DNA from 2 places in the Heyndrickxia sp. FSL K6-6286 genome. Region 2 is predicted to be linked to the other one. Evidence: a T-box and tRNA genes for the amino acid it is inferred to sense, from the RefSeq annotation. Region 2 holds a T-box; the other holds one or more tRNA genes.
What was found. A T-box is a leader RNA that pairs with one kind of tRNA and senses whether it is charged. The one in region 2 lies ahead of serS (serine--tRNA ligase), so its partner is inferred to be a tRNA-Ser.
Positions count from the first base shown of each region.

Region 1: it encodes a tRNA-Ser, which carries the amino acid that the T-box ahead of serS (serine--tRNA ligase) is inferred to sense. The anticodon was not compared.

Region 1 is NZ_CP152029.1:511,515-514,940, reverse strand. Features, by position in the region: gene MHI39_RS02740 (HAMP domain-containing sensor histidine kinase) at 1-515, opposite strand, end outside; partial or broken gene MHI39_RS02735 (DUF4822 domain-containing protein) at 777-1,601, opposite strand; tRNA gene MHI39_RS02730 (tRNA-Ser) at 2,287-2,373, opposite strand; gene MHI39_RS02725 (hypothetical protein) at 2,545-2,724, shown strand; gene nagE (N-acetylglucosamine-specific PTS transporter subunit IIBC) at 2,878-3,426, shown strand, end outside.
Region 2 is NZ_CP152029.1:18,924-22,349, reverse strand. Features, by position in the region: gene serS (serine--tRNA ligase) at 1-1,192, opposite strand, end outside; T-box leader at 1,277-1,540, opposite strand; gene pdxT (pyridoxal 5'-phosphate synthase glutaminase subunit PdxT) at 1,585-2,172, opposite strand; gene MHI39_RS00080 (serine hydrolase) at 2,525-3,426, opposite strand, start outside.

The sequences.
Region 1 (3,426 bases), 490 kb from region 2:
ATTGGAAATAACTCTTTAGATAACTCAGCGTAAGAACTTACTTTTCTTAAAACAAAAATACTTCCTTTTTCTTTATCTGAAAAGCGGAAATCAAATTTTACGTAGGTAAAAAATAAACGATTGACTTTTATCGTATCGCGAGAATTTATATTTGTCTCTTCGAAAGGCGGAAGCACTTTCAGTAAAGATTGACCGTCAAAGGTAGGCGACTGATAAGTGATTTTAGCGTCTTTTCTTACAATAATGCTTATATCCTTTTGATCGATCTTCCTTACTAATTCTTGATCCAGTAGCTTATCAGGAGTATGCTTAGCCAGAAGCTTTAAATCAAGGAATGCATTTTCCTCTACAGGGGTTAAAGGCTTTTGAACATAAGTATTTTTGTAAAAATGCTCGATGGATTTTAAATCGCCAGTAATCGAAAATATAATCAAAAAAGTAGCTACTAATAATAAAACAATTGAAAAAACAATTACTCCAATATAAGACAACAGAAACCTTACTTTAATAGATATTGTCATTCCCTCCTTCCCTCTTATTCTACATTCAAGAAATGTAGTCTGGGTGGTGTTAATTTTAAGAATATCTTAATACAAGAAGTTACCAAAACATATTACTTATCGATTGTGGAATATTTGTTGCTTTTGTAAAAGCATTATAACAGCGATTCTTATGAAGGTTCGTTCTGTCTAGTTCTTATATTCCATCAAACAAATTGGGGGAATGGTTCCCCATTCCCTCTTTTAAAACTAATATGCTTGTGCCATAAGACTTTATTAATGGGTAAATTCCGGTTTTAACTCTCCTTTATAAGGTTCATGCTCAACGAATACAGTTATATCGCTACCATCTTTAGCCTTACCAGTTCTTTTATACGTAAATTTATCATTATTAAGCTCGGTCAGTTCAAGTGCCGCACCATATTTATTATCTCCTAAAGAAACATGTGCTCTAATTTTATTTCCGTGCACAATATCGAAATAGCCATAATCACCGCGACTTTCTCCAGTTTCCGGATTGAAAAATTCATATTTATTCGTCTGACTATCAAATTTTGCAATACTAATAAAATTCTTATTATATGCTGTTACATCATTACCCTCTTCATCTAATACCTTTGTTCCATGCCATAAAGTGTCTGATAAAATCTCATCTCCATCAACGTCTGTAACGATCTGTCCTGTAGAAGTGTCTAACTTCTTGTCTTGATCAGTAAAAGTAAGTTCTTTGTCCTGATATGGAATATGTTCAACAAATACCTCTACCTCATTACCATTAGCGTCTTTGCCCATTCGTTTATATGTGAATATATCTTTATTTAATTCCGTAATATCGACAACAGCTTGATAATTCATTGATTCTGAAATTAATATTCGTTTCTCTCCATCATTAGTGATAAAGAAAGTTCCTTTATCTCCTCTACTATCTCCCGTTTTAGCATCGAAAAATTCATATCTACCAGTTTTAGCATCGTATTTCGCTAGACCAATAAAATTTGCATTCTCTTTTGTTAAATCATTATTATCTTTATCATACACTTTTGTACCTTGCCAATTTGTACTACTAAGTATCTCTGCCATTTCTTGGCCTCTAGTCAATTTAGCTTCGGAAGTTTTTTCATCATTTGTTTTAGTTACTTCTGTTTTTGTTTCTCTCTCTTTAGATGCAGGATCATTTACCTCTTGCTTTGATTGACATGCTGCAAGCAGGACTGCAACCGCAACACATGCTACCATCATTACTTTTAATTTATTCATATATTTACCTCCGTTGTGTGCATCATAAAATTTATAAAGCGTATTTAGACCCCGAAGAATCCATTTTGTAGCAGATCATATAAATGATTTGCCGCGTAATTAACAGCGAGTAATAACCAAAGGTTATTCTTCCTTTTTTACAGACAAAATCATCTCTCCTTATCTATAAGTAAAATCATGAACATCCTTATCGTACATCTAACACATAAACTGCCAATAAACTGCATCTTAAAAAAATCGAAAAAAAGAATAAAAATTTTTTAAGATTTATTCAATGCGGATACGATTTGGTCACTTGAAGAATTTCTATTGTGGAGGAATCAATAATGAATTTGAGGATTTGTAAAATAGCACGGTAAATAATGAGTTAAAGAACTTCAACCTTCTGCATTCTAATGAGAAATGAGCTGCAAATATATGAAAAAAAGTAGCGAAAGGAGGGACCTTAAAATCCGAAGATTCTAACATAAAAAAAGATGGTCTTGTATAACCATCTTAAATAAATCAAAAATATTATTCACATCTCTTACGGAGAAGGTGGGATTTGAACCCACGCGGGCAGTTAACCCCTAACGCATTTCGAGTGCGTCCCCTTCAGCCTCTTGGGTACTTCTCCAACATAATTAATTATAATAAATTCATTCTGACCTCTGCAATCTTTTTGATTAAGGAGGAAATCAATAGAATAGTGCTGGATATTTTCGGTTAAATTATTGTTAATTCTGCTCCAGATTGAACATGTAATTACTTTTAGGAAAACACGTGATATAAGGAGGAATATTTAGTATTGGAAAATATCGATTTTTTAAATTTTAAGGAAGACTGGACATATATAAAACGAATGATTATTAGTGTAGCTGTCCATTTAGAGGAAAAGCATGACTACATTCGGGAACGTGCTGTAGGAGATCTTATAGATATTATTCAGGAAATGGATAAGCGGGAGCCTAGAAAAGATTATTCGTAAATTACCAATAATTTAATTATTTCGATATAGTAAAATGCGTAAAACTGGTATAGACATCTTTATCACTTTATACTATTCTTACATTACGTAGTTTCTTCGATAAATTTCACCATTTATCGAGCTTACGTAATAAAATTTCTTGAGGTGGGCATTATGCTATCATTTTTACAAAAAATCGGTAAATCACTTATGCTGCCCATTGCTGTACTTCCAGCTGCTGGATTACTGTTACGCCTTGGTCAACCAGATTTACTTGATATTAAATTTATTGCAGAAGCAGGGAATGCTTTCTTCGGAAGCATGACATTGGATCCCGCCAATGACCCTGGAGCAGTTTTTAGCAATTTGGCTTTGCTTTTCGCGATAGGAGTAGCCATCGGTTTTGCAAAGGATAATAATGGAGCTGCCGCTCTTGCAGGTGCCATTGGTTATATGGTATTAGTTTTCACTACACACGCGATTGATCCTTCCGTAAATATGGGGGTTCTAGGAGGAATCATTTCGGGGATTGCTGCTGGATTACTTTATAACCGCTTTCATGACATCCAATTGCCTACATGGCTTTCCTTCTTTGGAGGACGTAGATTCATCCCAATTATTACTGCTGTTGTAAGCGTTATAATAGGGATTGTCTTTGGATATGTATGGCCATATGTACAAAATGGCATTGATTCGTTAGCTCATTGGATTACTACTAGTGGG
Region 2 (3,426 bases):
CTAAGATAGCAGCTACTGTACGTCCTATAGCAAGACCTGAACCATTTAAGGTATGCACATGTTCAGGTTTTCCGTTCAATTCCCTACGGAAGCGAATATTTGCACGTCGAGCTTGGAATGCTTCAAAATTACTGCAAGAAGAGATTTCACGATACGTATTATAACTTGGAATCCAAACTTCGATATCATATTTCTTCGCTGCAGTAAATCCAAGGTCAGCTGTACACATACTCATAACACGATAAGGGAGTCCTAATAACTGTAGAACTTTTTCTGCATGTCCAGTCAGCTTCTCTAATTCATTATATGAATCCTCTGGCTTAACAAACTTTACAAGCTCCACTTTATTAAATTGGTGCTGACGGATAAGTCCTCGTGTATCACGACCTGCAGATCCAGCTTCTGAACGAAAACAAGCACTAAAAGCAGCATAATTAATAGGTAGCTGATCTACATTTAATATTTCATCACGATGTAAATTTGTTACAGGTACCTCTGCTGTCGGAATTAAGAAATAGTCTTCACTTTCAATTAAGAAAGCATCCTCCTCAAATTTAGGAAGTTGACCTGTACCTGTCATGCTCGTACGATTTACCATATAAGGCGGTAAAATTTCTTCATACCCATGGTCTTCTACATGGAGATCAAGCATAAAATTAAAGAGTGCTCTTTCTAAACGTGCACCTAAACCTTTATAGAATACGAATCGACTTCCTGTTACTTTGGCTGCACGTTCAAAATCTAATATATTTAAATCAGTCGCTACATCCCAATGAGGCTTTGGTTCAAAATCAAACTCTCTTACCTCCCCCCATTTACGTACTTCTACATTGTCATCTTCAGTTTCTCCAATTGGTGTACTTTCGTGAGGAATATTCGGGATAGATAACAATAAATGATCTAAGTTTTCTTCGACATCACGTAATTCATCATCATATTGTTTAATTTGATCCCCAACCACACGCATTTCTTTAATATATTCATCTGCGTCCTGTTTCTCTCTCTTGAGCTGTGCTATTTTTTGAGTCACTTCATTTCGTTTACTCTTTAATTCTTCTGTTGCGACAATAAGTTCTCTTCTCTTTTTATCTAACTCTTCAAATTTCCCAAAATCAGCAAGGTCTTCCCCACGGTGCTGCATTTTTTCCTTTACTTCTTTTAAGTTAGTACGTAAAAACTTAATATCAAGCATAAATAATTCCTCCTTTAAATAGTAAGCTATTTTTTACTAATCATGGCATGTGAATCAAAAACAAATAAAAAACTCCCGTCCCTAAAAAGGGACGAGAGATACCCGCGTTGCCACCCAGCTTGAAAGTATAGATTCATACCTTCCACTTAATCGATAACGGTTTTACCCGAAAGTACTTACTAATAAGATAAATGCAAACGCTAAGTCAAAGAAAATTAGCCACAATTCTTATTTCATTCGGTACTTTGCTCAAGGATGGATTCACAAGTCGCCTTCATCGATTTGCACCAGCCATCGACTCTCTTTAGAAGGAACATTCTTGTTACTATTTCCTCTCATTGCTTTACATAGATTTTAACAATTAATTTACTATAAGTATTGCCTCTTTGCAACTATTTATTTAAAACTTTTTGTTTTTTTACAATGTCGATAAAATATTGTGTCAATCCGCTATCCTTTGTTAACTCTGGATGGAAGGAACACCCTAGATAATGTCGATCACGTGCAGCCACTATTTTCCCTTCATGCTTGGCTAAAACCTCAACATCCTCACCAACATTAACAATATGAGGAGCACGGATAAAAACAGCATTAAAATGATCTGATACACCAGCAATAGCTAGATCAGCTTCAAAACTATCCTTTTGCCTACCAAAAGAATTTCGTTCAACCATTACATCCATTAAACCAATATGCGGTTCATCATAACCTTGAATTTTTTTAGCTAACAAAATTAAACCTGCGCATGTACCAAACATTGGTTTTCCCTGTTCTCCAAACTGTCGAAGCTTATCCATAAAATCATATCGATCAAGCAAGCGTCGCATAGTAGTACTTTCTCCTCCAGGAAGGATGATACCATCTATTTCATCTAATTGATCCTTTGTTTTTATGATTATAGCCTCTTCACCACATGCTTCAATAGCCTGTACATGTTCTCTAACAGCACCTTGTAAACCTAGTACCCCAATTTTGACCATTCTATATACTCCTTACTAGCCAAAGCCTGCAATTCTATATATACCCTTTAGCAGGATAAGACATTTGAAAAGTTTTTTCACTCTTTTTATTTCCTAAAGTCTGTTTTAAAGTAAAGTTTGTTCCTTTTGAAAAGCCAACTGCCGGCTTTTACACCCAATAAAGGATTCAGGAATTTGCAGCACTTTTCTCAGTGAAATGAGAGATGTAGTGGACTTTAGGCGATAGTTATTCGTTAAAACTTTACTTAATAGCAAAAATGTTTGAGAAAAGAACCTTCCTAAATTAAATAAACAAGAAAAAGGACACCTTGTCAAGATAGGTATCCTTTTTCCTAATTATTCCACAAACTTATTAAAACCAACCTTTTACCGTTGAAGTGATTCCATTCCATATATCAGAAAAAAAACCACCAATTCCACGCATCATTAATACAAACCAATTTGCTTTTTCAACCTTTTCACCAGTCACGACATCGACACTTGCCGATTTATGACCGTCTAGGTAACCAAAATCATTTTTACCACTATACTCAGCGGTTAACGTACCAACCTTTTCACCTTTTTTAACAGGTGCAGTTAATTTACCAGCCTTATTGAGCTTGTCCTTTTCAACATTAAAAACCGGCTTATATAACTTTTCTTCTCCATTTTTGATTACTAACTTTACTGGATCCTTTGTATACATGATTACCTTTTTTTCTTTCCCTTTTTCCACTGGCAGTGATTCATGATTTTTAATCTTATATTGCCCTGGGTAAATTTCCTTTACAGAAAAATTAGCAAATGCATAATCCATCATTTTTTTTGTTTCATCAAATCTTGCTTTATAGCCGCCTTGACCTTTACCATCTGTTGCATTTAAAACAACTGTTATCACGCGCATTCCATTTTTTTGAGCAGTACCTGTAAAACAGTATCCTGCAAAATCAGTCGTTCCAGTCTTTAAACCATCTACCCCATTGTCCTTAGATCCATATACCAAAGATGGTAACATCCAATTCCAGTTTTCCATTTTAACATCTTCACCAGGACCCGCATGGAATGTTTGTTTTGAAATACTTGAAGTTTTTAATACCTCAGGAAAATCATTAATTAAGTGAAAAGCTAATTTAGCTGTTGCTCTAGCAGACATAATATTTTCATCAGTAGGACCTGATCCTTTAGGGTGCATTCCCATTAAGTCCTTATTATTTAATCCTGTACTATTTACAAATTTATAATCTTTTAATCCAAGCTCTTTTGCTTTTTCATTCA